DNA from 4 places in the Bacillus sp. FAU18 genome. Region 2 is predicted to be linked to each of the others. Evidence: predicted binding sites of a transcription regulator. Region 2 holds the regulator's gene; each other region holds the start of a gene.
The links. The regulator Rex, encoded in region 2, represses fermentation and respiration genes when NADH is low (regulators of the CRP and FNR family bind a similar motif). The targets are predictions, from matches to a motif close to TTGTGAAATATTTCACAA.
Positions count from the first base shown of each region.

Region 1: AC0OMU_RS03275 (helical membrane plugin domain-containing protein) is a predicted target of Rex. The motif match lies at 1,427-1,444, and genes of this name have one in related genera.
Region 3: AC0OMU_RS19900 (nitrate reductase subunit alpha) is a predicted target of Rex. The motif match lies at 1,903-1,920, and genes of this name have one in related genera.
Region 4: qoxA (cytochrome aa3 quinol oxidase subunit II) is a predicted target of Rex. The motif match lies at 1,942-1,959, and genes of this name have one in related genera.

Region 1 covers NZ_JBVYHZ010000003.1:573,061-576,190, forward strand. The annotation lists gene AC0OMU_RS03265 (DMT family transporter) at 1-521, opposite strand, end outside; gene AC0OMU_RS03270 (cupin domain-containing protein) at 653-1,150, shown strand; gene AC0OMU_RS03275 (helical membrane plugin domain-containing protein) at 1,539-1,961, shown strand; gene AC0OMU_RS03280 (NAD(P)/FAD-dependent oxidoreductase) at 2,001-3,130, shown strand, end outside.
Region 2 covers NZ_JBVYHZ010000003.1:1,995,970-1,999,099, reverse strand. The annotation lists gene tatC (twin-arginine translocase subunit TatC) at 215-979, opposite strand; gene tatAY (sec-independent protein translocase protein TatAY) at 986-1,159, opposite strand; gene AC0OMU_RS10700 (redox-sensing transcriptional repressor Rex) at 1,181-1,828, opposite strand; gene moaC (cyclic pyranopterin monophosphate synthase MoaC) at 1,825-2,337, opposite strand; gene AC0OMU_RS10690 (ABC-F family ATP-binding cassette domain-containing protein) at 2,463-3,130, shown strand, end outside.
Region 3 covers NZ_JBVYHZ010000004.1:1,713,777-1,716,906, forward strand. The annotation lists gene AC0OMU_RS19900 (nitrate reductase subunit alpha) at 1-1,838, opposite strand, end outside; gene arfM (Crp/Fnr family transcriptional regulator ArfM) at 2,055-2,531, opposite strand; gene AC0OMU_RS19910 (YwiC-like family protein) at 2,675-3,130, shown strand, end outside.
Region 4 covers NZ_JBVYHZ010000004.1:1,805,265-1,808,394, reverse strand. The annotation lists gene galT (UDP-glucose--hexose-1-phosphate uridylyltransferase) at 1-1,201, shown strand, start outside; gene AC0OMU_RS20355 (GlsB/YeaQ/YmgE family stress response membrane protein) at 1,269-1,514, opposite strand; gene qoxA (cytochrome aa3 quinol oxidase subunit II) at 2,029-2,994, shown strand; gene qoxB (cytochrome aa3 quinol oxidase subunit I) at 3,022-3,130, shown strand, end outside.

The DNA of each region.
Region 1 (3,130 bases), 1.4 Mb from region 2:
GCCGCAATGACAACCGGCAGCACACTGAAAAGCAGCATCCTCCCAGAAAGCGACTCTGCATGCTGAAGCTGAATCAGAGCCGCTCCAATCAGGATGATCATGGAAGTGCCAAGTGAAACCAGGGGAATCTTTTGGCGAACGAGCTGCGGACCGCCCGGCATATCTTGTTTGACATAAAACAAAGGAGATAAGAGCACCCCGGCTACAATTGTAATTTGCCAGGTTCCGGCTATGAGCCACCCCGGACCGTATGCAGCCGCAAATGTAATCGGCGCGTAAAAAAGCACGAAGCCGACGAAGCTCCATTTGATCCAATAAAACGGCTTTTTCCTCATCTCTAGTAAGAGAGGCGTGAATGTCCCTCTCATGATGACAATCAAACATAAAAATGGCACCATAAAAATAAAGCGCAGCGAAGAGCTCCAAAGCCAGCTGCCTCCTGATAACTCCATCGCTCTGTTTAATATAAAGGTAACGGCGAAAAAGAGTGAAGCCAATATTCCGATAACGATAGCTTTCATGATATCCCTCATTCTGGCATTATTTTTTTATACTATACTATTCGGTATCATGCAGATCAATGGAATCATGAGAAAAACATCATGTTTTATAAACCACTATATGTGGAAGACAAAAAAGGGAGGTGAAATTGATGGAAAGAGAGACACAGACATACTTCTTTCCGGATGACGGCAGGATTCCGAATCACCCTGATTTTCCGCTCGTGGTGTATCAAAACGCGCTTAAGGACACCGGACTGGCAGAGCGGATCGTCACCCGGCATGGCTGGTCAAACAGCTGGTCAGGGAGTGTTTTTCCATACCATCATTATCACAGCAATACGCATGAAGTCCTGATTGCCCTTAGGGGAGAGGCTGTGATTCAGTTTGGGGGAGAAAAAGGGGCTGCCATCCCTTTCAAATCAGGCGACGCAGTCGTGATTCCAGCCGGAGTCGGACATAAAAAGCTCAGCTCAAGCCCCGATTTTACTGTCCTTGGCGCCTATCCCGGTGGCATTCAGTATGATATGAAGACGGGAAAGCCGAATGAGCGAGAGGAAGCGGTCAAACAGATTAAGCAGGCGGCGTTGCCGGCGAATGATCCGATCACAGGAAAAAGAGAGCCTCTATTGGAAATATGGGTAAAGTGAAGGGGAGAAATTGCTGGATTGTCAATAACTAGTGCCGCAGAAACGATATGACATGAGCTCCATATAAATTAATTTCATAATCGAAGCAATTCACGTTCAAATTTTGTTCAAAAAGTGTTATCATATAGAAGGTAATCGAATTGGAGTTTTTTGTGTTTGCTATTTTCAGAGAGAGTAAAGGATTTTGACTTATTCAATTGTTTATTTTTAGATAAAAATAATACTGAATATGGCAAGATGAAAAACTGGGTAGTAAACATTTATTTTTGTAAATGATTGTGCACGAATTCACAATCCTTATTCTTATGCCTTAAAAGCGTGAGACAGGGAGAGGCACTACCCTTTCCAAAAAAATCAGCAAACTGCTTATAGTAAAGGAGAATTGGATATGCCAGAAACAATCGATCAAACAAATGCGTCTGTCAGCCAAAGCCAGCAAGATCTTATTGATCAGCTATTAAAGCCAGAAGTTCAAGAATCATTGACTGTTTTAGTTGACCAGCTTCCGAAGCTGACTGAGTTAGTGAATATTTTAACGAAGTCTTATGATTTCGCTCAGTCTGTAGCGACTGACGAAGTGTTAAAGAGCGACACAGTCGGTGCGATCACTGAAATTCTTGAGCCTGTAAAAGAAACAGCGAAAGAAGTAGCTGCGACTGCGATCGAAGCAAAAGACCGCGCGGAAGCAAGCAACGAAACAATTGGACTTTTCGGCCTTCTTCGCATGCTGAAAGATCCTCAAGCTCAAAAGCTGTTCCGTTTTGCTAACAGCTACCTTGAAGTCATGAACGAACGCGAAAACCAAAAATAATCTCAGATTCAAATTGATATAAAGGACGGAGGATATACGATGTCAAAACATATTGTCATTCTAGGCGCTGGTTATGGCGGAGTTCTTTCTGCTCTAACAGTTCGCAAACATTACACAAAAGAACAAGCACGCGTGACAGTGGTAAACAAATACCCTACTCACCAAATCATTACGGAATTACACCGCCTTGCTGCAGGCAACGTGTCTGAAAAAGCGGTTGCAATGCCATTAGAAAAACTTTTCAAAGGTAAAGACATTGATCTTAAAATTGCGGAAGTAAGCTCTTTCTCTGTTGATAAAAAAGAAGTTGCGCTTGCTGACGGTTCTACATTAACTTACGATGCGCTTGTTGTAGGTCTTGGTTCTGTAACGGCTTACTTCGGCATCCCAGGTCTTGAAGAAAACAGCATGGTATTGAAATCTGCTGCTGATGCGAACAAAGTCTTCCAGCATGTTGAAGATCGTGTGCGCGAGTACTCTAAAACGAAAAACGAAGCAGATGCAACAATCCTTATCGGCGGCGGCGGCTTAACAGGTGTTGAGCTTGTTGGTGAGCTTGCTGACATCATGCCGAACCTTGCGAAAAAATACGGCGTAGACCATAAAGAAATCAAATTAAAACTTGTTGAAGCAGGTCCGAAGATCCTTCCTGTTCTTCCGGATGATCTTATCGAGCGTGCGACTGCAAGCCTTGAAAAACGCGGCGTTGAGTTCTTAACAGGTCTTCCTGTTACAAATGTAGAAGGAAACGTAATTGATCTGAAAGACGGATCTAAAGTTGTTGCCAACACATTTGTTTGGACTGGCGGCGTACAAGGTAACCCATTAGTCGGTGAATCAGGCCTAGAAGTGAACCGCGGACGCGCGACTGTAAATGACTTCCTGCAATCTACATCTCATGAAGATGTATTCGTTGCTGGAGACAGCGCAGTTTACTTCGGTGCAGACGGCCGTCCATACCCGCCAACTGCACAAATCGCATGGCAAATGGGTGAGCTGATCGGTTACAACCTATTCGCTTACCTGGAAGGCAAAACGCTTGAAACATTCAAGCCAGTAAACTCTGGTACACTTGCAAGCCTTGGACGCAAAGACGCGGTTGCCATCATTGGTGCAAATTCTACACCGCTTAAAGGTCTTCCTGCTTCCTTGATGAAAGAAGCAAGTAA
Region 2 (3,130 bases):
ATGAGAAATGGATTCAAATTAAATCCTAAAACGGCTTTCGTTTTAGGATTTTGTCATTTTCAGCGTGATTGAAAACCCTTGAAGTCTAGGAAAGGCGAGCATTGGAGCGGAGCGAATGTTTTCATTCGTGAGCACCAACGCACAGACTTGACAACGAATGCGGGGGTTTGTCAACACGCTGAATCCATTTCTCGCATGAGAAATGGATTTTTTATTATTGCCCAGAAGACACGTCCCGATCGGCAGCACTGCTTTTCTGCGCTTTCCGATAAGCGGCCTTCGATATCAGAATACTGATTTCATATAAAATCAAAAGCGGGACTGTGACCATCATATGGGACAGAAGCTCAGGCGGTGTAATCAGGGCTGCGATCACCAGCAGCGTAAAATACGCATACTTTCTGATTTTCGCCAAGAACATCGGTGTCACAATTCCGAGCCTGGTCAAAAACATGAGGATGACCGGCATTTGGAACAGCAGTCCAAACGGAATCGTCAGCTGCAGAAGAAAATGAAAATATTCATTAATTCCGATCACCTGATTGACATTCAAGTCCTGAGAGATCCGCTTCATAAAATCAACAACAAAAGGAAATAAAATATAATATGAAAAAGATAAGCCCGCTAAAAACAGCAAAATAGAGATCGGAATGTAGCTGAGCGTTACTTTGCGCTCTTTCTCATAGAGACCCGGGCTCACAAAAGCCCAAAGCTGATAAAGAATAACCGGCGAGGTCAGGACTATGCCGATGATAAACGCAAACTGCATAAACACATAAAGCGGGTCTGTCAGGTTAAACGCGTTAAGCGTAAGCTGCTTCGCTTCATCTGTTTCTTGCAGATACACAATAATCGGCTTTGCTAAGAAAAATCCAGCAATAAAGAAAACGACAAACGCCAGCGCTACAATCAGCAACCGTTTTCGAAGCTCAGCAATATGCTCCAGCAGCGACATTTGATTCACTTTCATTCGTGTCATCCTAACTTACTGATCTTCTTTCTTTTTTTCCTCTTCATCACTCGTTAATCCTTTTGTAGCGTTTTTGAATTCACGAAGTGTGTCTCCCGCTGCTTTCCCCAATTCAGGCAGCTTTTTGGGACCGAAGATAATCAGAGCAACGATTGCGATAACAGCAAGGCTTCCAGGACCGATCGGCATATTTGGGCTCCTCCTTTCCCTCTATTCGATTTCCTCTAAAACTGAGTAATGCTTCAAAAAATAAACCAGTGACTGAAGCTCAACTGCTAAATCTATATGATGAATTCGAATGTGTTCCGGCACATTCAAACGGGCCGGCGTAAAATTAAGGATTCCCTTGATTCCTAATGCGACCAATCTGTCTGTAATGGATTGAGCGGCAACTGCTGGCACTGTAAGAATGGCAACTGATTCATCTTTTACGTGTTGTTCAAGGTCATCAAGGTTATAGACGGGCACGCCGCCTACCTCAGTTCCTATTTTACTCTCATTTATATCAAAAGCCATAGAAATTTTTGTGTTATTATTTTTTGTGAAATTATAGTGAAGAAATGCCGTTCCCAAGTTCCCGACACCAATCAAGATGACGTCTGTCATCTCATCCTGATCAAGCGTTTTTCGGAAAAAAGACAGCAAATAATCCACATTATATCCGTATCCTTTTTTGCCAAGAGCTCCAAAATAGGAAAAATCCCTCCGAATCGTGGCAGAATCAACCTTTACGGCATCACTGAGTTCAGCGGATGATACACGCTGTTTTCCTGACGCATGCAGATTCTTTAAAAAGCGATAGTAAAGCGGCAGCCGTTTCGCCGTCGCCTGCGGAATTTTTGATTGATCCTTATTCATTTTTGGTCCTCCAAATTATACTCGGATAGTTCTCTTTTAAAGTCACCGTTTTTCCCGCCTGTCTTCTCCAGCAAGAAAGTAGGGCCGATGACCATCCCCTTATCAAGGGCCTTGCACATATCGTAAACGGTAAGAGCGCACACCGATGCAGAAGTGAGCGCTTCCATTTCCACACCTGTACTCCCTTTCGTTTTGACCTGTGCTTTTATATGAAGTATAACTTCTGCTTCTTTTATTTTCCAGTCAAACGATATATCTACCCCGCTCAATGAAAGCGGATGGCACATCGGAATGATATTCGACGTTTGCTTTGCGGCCATAATGCCTGCCACCTGTGCGACAGCCAGTACATCTCCTTTGCCGATATCGTGACTCTGTATTTTCTCGTACACCTCATTCTTCATGTGTACGCTTGAAACAGCCGCCGCAGTACGGACAGTCGAAGATTTTTCGCTGATATCCACCATCTGGGCTCTGCCCTGTTCATTAAAATGAGAAAATCCATTCATATTAAAACGCTCCTTAAACAGATCATACACTATTTTCTTCTCTATGTCTTATATGGCCAATGTATTGTTTGCTGACTTCTGGTTCATAAGCTACACTTAACTTATTATAGCAGAGGTGAAATAATATGATGATCTTACAAATTAATCAGCTGTCCAAATCGTTTGGTGCTGATACTATTTTAAACAATATAAAGCTGGAAGTCAGAAATCGTGATCGCATCGCCATTGTAGGAAGAAATGGCGCCGGAAAATCCACGCTCCTTAAAATTATCGCAGGCCAGCTTTCGTATGAAAAGGGCGAAATTATTAAACCAAAAGATATTACAATGGGATATCTCGCCCAGCATACTGGCTTGGATTCTAAGCTTACCATAAAAGAAGAGCTGCTGACTGTTTTTGACCACTTAAAAGCAATGGAAAAGGAAATGCGGGCTATGGAAGAAAAAATGGCGGCAGCTGACCCGGGTGAATTAGAAAGCATCATGAAAACCTACGACCGTCTTCAGCAGGAATTCAAAGATAAGGGCGGTTATCAATATGAAGCGGATGTTAGATCTGTGCTGCATGGTCTCGGCTTCAGCCATTTTGACGATTCTACACAGGTTCAAAGCCTCAGCGGAGGCCAGAAAACAAGACTGGCTTTAGGTAAGCTTCTGTTAACACAGCCTGATTTGCTCATTCTCGATGAGCCGACAAACCATCTGGATATTGATACGCTTACCTGGCTTGAGCATTATTTGCAAGGCTATTCAGGCGCCATCCTCATCGTTTCGCATGACCGCTACTTTTTGGA
Region 3 (3,130 bases), on a different contig from region 2:
TCATAACGCCACTGATCTGTCGCAAAGTAGAAAAATGAGGTGCCGTTTTGCAGCTTGGGCACGCCCTCCCAGTCCTTTGCAGTTGCAATCGTCTGCCACCCTTCAGCAGGTCGGAGCTTTTCCTGCCCCACGTAATGGGCCCAGCCTCCGCCGTTTACGCCTTGGGCGCCTACAAGTAAAACAAGATTTAACACCGCTCGGTAGATCGTGTCGGAGTTGAACCAGTGGTTAATGCCGGCCCCTACGATAATCATGGACCGGCCGTCTGTATCGATCGCATTTTGGGCAAACTCTCTGGCAATCTTAACGACAGCTTCTTTTTTGATTCCTGTCATTTGTTCCTGCCAGGCAGGCGTAAACGGCTCAGGATCATCATAGGAGACAGCCGATCGTTTACCGATGCCCCGGTTCACGCCGTAGTTAGCCAGTATCAAGTCAAACACGGTCGTGATGTACGTTTCTTCACCGTTCAGGTTCATTTTTTTAATAGGAAGATCCCGCTCGAGCACTTTGTTTCCGTCATTTGAAAAATACGGGATGCGCACCGTGCCGATTTCGTCCTCTATTCCCAGCACAGAGAGACGGGGTTCAATCGGTTCCCCGGTTTCTTCATCAATCATGTGCAGGTTCCATTTCTGCTGCCCGTCCCAGCGCGATCCCATTGTCCCTTGGGGTATGGCAAATGAACTTGTTTGTTCATCCCAAACCGCAGGCTTCCACTGATCATGCTTTGTCTGCCGCCCGATGTCCTTCGCATGCAGAAACCGTCCCGCTGTGTATACGCCATTTTCTTTTGACAGGGTGACGAGAAATGGAAAATCAGTGTATTGCTTCGCGTACTCAATAAAACGTTCAGTTTCTTGGTTCACGTAAAATTCCTGCAGAATGACATGACCCATCGCCATCGCAAGCGCCCCGTCAGTCCCTTGGCGAATACTCAGCCAGTCATCCGCGAACTTTGAGGATTCCGCAAAATCCGGACTGATCGAAATGACCTTAGCGCCTTTATAGCGGGCCTCCGCCAAAAAATGCGCGTCAGGCGTTCTCGTTAACGGAACGTTGGAGCCCCATGTGATGATATAGCCGGAATTGTACCAATCACTGCTTTCCGGAACGTCCGTCTGGTCACCCCAAATTTGCGGGGATGCCGGAGGAAGATCCGCATACCAGTCATAAAAACTGAGCATAGGGCCTCCGATTAACGACATAAACCGAGAGCCTGATGCATGGCTGATCATGGACATGGCCGGAATCGGAGAAAAACCGACGTTTCGGTCAGGCCCGTATTTCATCACTGTATACAGCAGAGAGGCTGAAATCAGCTTCAGCACCTCCGGCCATTCAGCGCGCACAAAACCGCCTTTCCCTCTCGCCTGTTTATAGGACTTCGCTTTTTCAGGGTTTTCGACGATCGATTTCCAGGCTTCCAATGGATTTTGATGTTCTTGCAGTGCTTCCCGCCACAAATTGATCAGCACACCGCGCACGTATGGATATTTCACACGGAGCGGGCTGTAGATATACCATGAAAAACTGGCCCCCCGCGGACAGCCTCTCGGTTCGAAATCAGGCATATCCGGGCCTGTTGAAGGATAATTCAAGTTTTGTCCTTCCCATGTGACAATTCCATTTTTCACATAAATATTCCAGCTGCAGGAACCCGTGCAGTTGACGCCGTGGGTGGAGCGAACGACTTTGTCGTACTGCCATCTGTTTCTGTATACATTCTCCCAATCGCGATCTTCGCGGGTGGTTTGGCTATGTTTATTTGAATGGTGTTCGATAGGAGAGAAATAATTCAATCTCCTAAACAACGGACTCATTTTCTTTTTCTTCATGAGAGTTCACTCCTTCCGAGTCAGGTGATGCTAAGTTCACTATAAACAGAGACAGCGTGTTTCCTTGTGAACTATGTCACACACTCTGCTTTTTTCACAAAACGTTCACACAAAGGAGAAGGAAGGATTTTCACAGGATGTGAGGAAGGCTGCGTTCAGGAGGACACTTGGGTCATTAGCCGCCTTTCATTCAAAGATCAAAAAAACCGGCTCTATTTAAGAACCGGACTCAGCGTTTTCATCCTGTGATGTATGCAGATACCGCAAAAATAATTGATAGGAACAAAAAACATTTTGCTGAAGCATAGCCAAAAAGTTCATTTGCAGCTGCGGATGATAAGACATCATTTTCTTAAATATGTAATATGGGATGTTGAGAATCAGAATGTCTGAAGTGGCATTGACTGAGATAAAGGGCGATAAATAAAGCCCGCCTTTTTCATCAATCGGAAACACATCGCCTTTTTCCCACAGCGCAACGGTTTTCGACCCTTCAGGGAGCCTGCTGTCCATGAAACGGACACTGCCTTTTAATACAATATAAACAGATTGAGAATGAAGAAAAGATGGAGACTGATCACATGAGCCGCGGATAAACGTGCCGTTTTTCAGCAAGGTTTCGACAATGGATAGAGGCACTTCATTAAACATAGGAAGTTGTTTCAGAAATAATAAATAGTCACACTGATTCATAGGAAAACCTCCTGTGCTAAGGATAGCTTTAGTGTAGCTCGATCGAGCCTGTACAGCAGTGATGTATTTCACAGCCTGTATGATGAATGTCACTTATCAGGAGGGTGACTGCATTTATAATGAAAGAAAAAAGGAGGATTTCGATGAAGGCGCTGATTCCGAAGCAGCACGGCGCGTGGGCGATGCTGCTGATCCCATTTTTACTCGGCATGGTCAAGGGAGGCCCCGTTATTTGGCATATTCCGCTCTTCCTTGGTTGGCTTTTCCTATACTTAGCGGTTTATCCCGTTACGCTTGCCTTAAAAAAGAAACAAAGCAAACCATATCAAAAGTGGATGTGTTATTACGGTTTTCCCGCCTGCTGCTTTTTGATGATCTCGGTCTTTCATAAGCCGCCTCTCATCTGGGTGGGCGTTTCTTTACTGCCGCTGTTTTTCATACATATGTATTTTGCCCGCCGAAAAAACGAACGGGCCCTATCGAATGATGTTGCAGGTGTCTTGTTCTTTTGTTCGGGCGGGTTTGCGAGCTGCTGGCTGGGGATGGGAACCCTCGACGGCTGGGCTTGGTTTATTTTCTTGCAGTCTGCTTTATTTTTT
Region 4 (3,130 bases), on a different contig from region 2:
GACAAAGGAATTCTATCAATATTCAGAGGATGTCTATTATATACGGACTGACAGAATCGCCAAAAATGTTCATTGGACGGTGCCGACCGAATATGGCGAGCTGGAAATGACCATTAACCTATCAAAGCCTGAAAAGGACCCGAAAGCGATTGCGGCTGCAAAAGAGCAGGAACAGACAAATTATCCGATGTGTTTGCTGTGTAAAGAAAATGTCGGCTTCGAGGGAAGCGTGAATCATCCAGCCCGGCAAAATCACAGAATCATTCCGGTCATCCTTGAGGACGAACAATGGTTCCTGCAATTCTCGCCATATGTCTATTATCCAGAGCACTGTATTGTCTTAAAAGGTGAACATGAACCGATGGAGATCAGCAAAAAAACATTTGAAAGGCTGCTGTCATTTCTTGGCCAATATCCGCATTATTTTATCGGTTCAAACGCGGATCTGCCGATTGTCGGCGGCAGCATCCTAAGCCATGATCATTTCCAAGGCGGCGCGCATGATTTTCCAATGGCACGTGCAGAAGCGGAAGACGTTTATGAATTAAATGATTATCCCGGCGTGTCGCTGGGCTTAGTGAAGTGGCCGATGTCTGTGCTCAGGCTCCAAGGAGACGAACCGGGTCATGTCGCCGAAGCTGCTGACCATATCTTCCGCACGTGGCAGACGTATTCCGATGAAAAAGCCGGCATTGCCGCCTATACAGGCGATACGCCCCATAATACGGTCACACCGATTGCGCGGCGCAGGGGAGACTTGTACGAACTCGATATCGTACTGAGGAACAACCGGACGGATGAGGAGCATCCCTTAGGGATATTTCATCCCCATAAGGAAGTTCACCATATTAAAAAAGAAAATATCGGCCTGATTGAGGTCATGGGATTGGCGATATTACCGGGCCGCTTACAGGAGGAAATGAAAGAAACAGCAGCGGCGCTATGCTCTGCTGATCCGAAAACAGCTTTAGAACAAAATCCGCTCACGGCAAAACATAGTGAGTGGGCTATTCGGATGATGGAAAAAAGAACCATAACAAAAGAGAATGCAGATCTAGTCATAAAAGAAGAGCTGGGACATGTATTCGCTCGCATTCTTGAACACGCCGGTGTGTTTAAACAGACAACGGAAGGAAAACAGGCCTTCAGAAGGTTTATCGACCAGTTGGGCGTCAAACCAGTCAAAAGCCTCAACCGCTAGGGTTGAGGCTTTTTCGATTTTTATGGCAAAACAAACACCCAAAGCGCATACGCTTCGGGTGCTGCTTTTATCCTCTTTTTCTGGTTAACAGGCTTACTAGAAAGACAACAATGGCTGCGCCGATTACCGCTGGAATAATGGCAAATCCGGCTAGGTGCGGCCCCCATGTTCCAAGCAGCCCGTGTCCGATCCAGGCGCCAATAAGACCTGCGATCATAGACCCGATAATTCCTCCGGGCATATCTCCTTTTACAAACAGGCTTCCAAGCCATCCGATAATAATAGCGACGATAAGTGAAATAAGAAAACTCATCATTCAACACATCCTATTTTTTATTTATTTGCTTATATCATTCCTCTTTTTTGTATAAGATAAACAACTGGATGCTCTCATTAAAAAATACGGACAATTCAGAGCATATTGGCTCTTCATTGCGCCTTTTCTTTCAATATTTGATGCGTTAAAATGGTAACCGTGTGAAAAGATGCTAGACAAGGAAAAAATAATTCCTATCTAGAAAATTTAACAAAATGAAACTTTTGATTGACCTAAGTTTTTTATTGTGGTAAACCTTTATTTGTCAGAATTAGTTCTTCATCATCTTTTCTTACTTATATGCGGAAATAACTAGAAACTTTTCATCTTAAGCGATAGATGTGAATAAAGTTGGAGCGATTTTTGTCGATTTTATGACATTTAAGCGAAAATGGGATGAAGTTTATAAAAAAATAAAGCTAATATGTGAAGTTTTTGATAGCATAACAAAGTAGAGAAAAGATTTTGAGGAAGTATGCACTTCAGATTTATTACATCAATAGGAAGGATGGTGATCTTCTTGTTCAGAGCATTAAAACCGTTGCTTGTATTAGCGCTGTTAACTGTGGTTTTCGTCCTTGGGGGATGCAGCAATGCTTCAGTACTAGATCCGAAAGGACCTGTAGCTGAACAGCAAAGTGATTTAATCCTGTTATCTATCGGATTTATGCTGTTTATCGTCGGGGTCGTCTTTGTTCTATTTACCATTATTTTAGTAAAATACCGCGACCGTAAAGGCAAAGATAATGGATCTTATAACCCAGAAATTCATGGTAACACGTTTTTAGAAGTAGTCTGGACAGTGATCCCAATTTTAATCGTCATTGCACTTTCTGTGCCAACCGTACAGACGATATATTCGTTAGAAAAAGCTCCTGAAGCAACAAAAGACAAAGAGCCTCTTGTTGTTTATGCTACTTCGGTAGACTGGAAATGGGTATTCAGCTACCCTGAACAGGATATTGAAACGGTCAACTACTTAAACATTCCTGTCGACCGCCCGATCTTGTTCAAAATCTCATCTGCAGATTCAATGGCTTCGCTATGGATTCCTCAGCTTGGAGGACAAAAATATGCGATGGCAGGAATGCTGATGGATCAATACTTACAGGCTGACAAAGTGGGTACTTACGAAGGCCGCAATGCGAACTTCACAGGTGAACATTTTGCGGACCAAGAGTTTGATGTGAATGCAGTCACAGAAAAAGACTTTAACAGCTGGGTGAAAAAGACTCAGAACGAGGCTCCTAAGCTGACAAAAGAGAAGTATGATGAATTGATGCTTCCTGAAAATGTGGACGAATTAACGTTCTCTTCTACTCACTTGAAATACGTTGATCACGGACAAGACGCTGAGTACGCGATGGAGGCGCGCAAACGCCTTGGCTATCAAGCCGTTTCACCGCACTCTAAAACAGATCCGTTTGAAAACGTAAAGAAAAACGAATTTAAGAAGTCTGATGATACAGAAGAATGATATTGATCAGGAAAGGAGGAAGCCTGCATGAAATTCAAATGGGACGAATTTTTCGTAACTGGTGACCCATTAATTCTGGGCGCACAAGTTTCCATTGCGCTTTCAACCATTGCCATTATTTTTGTACTGACTTACT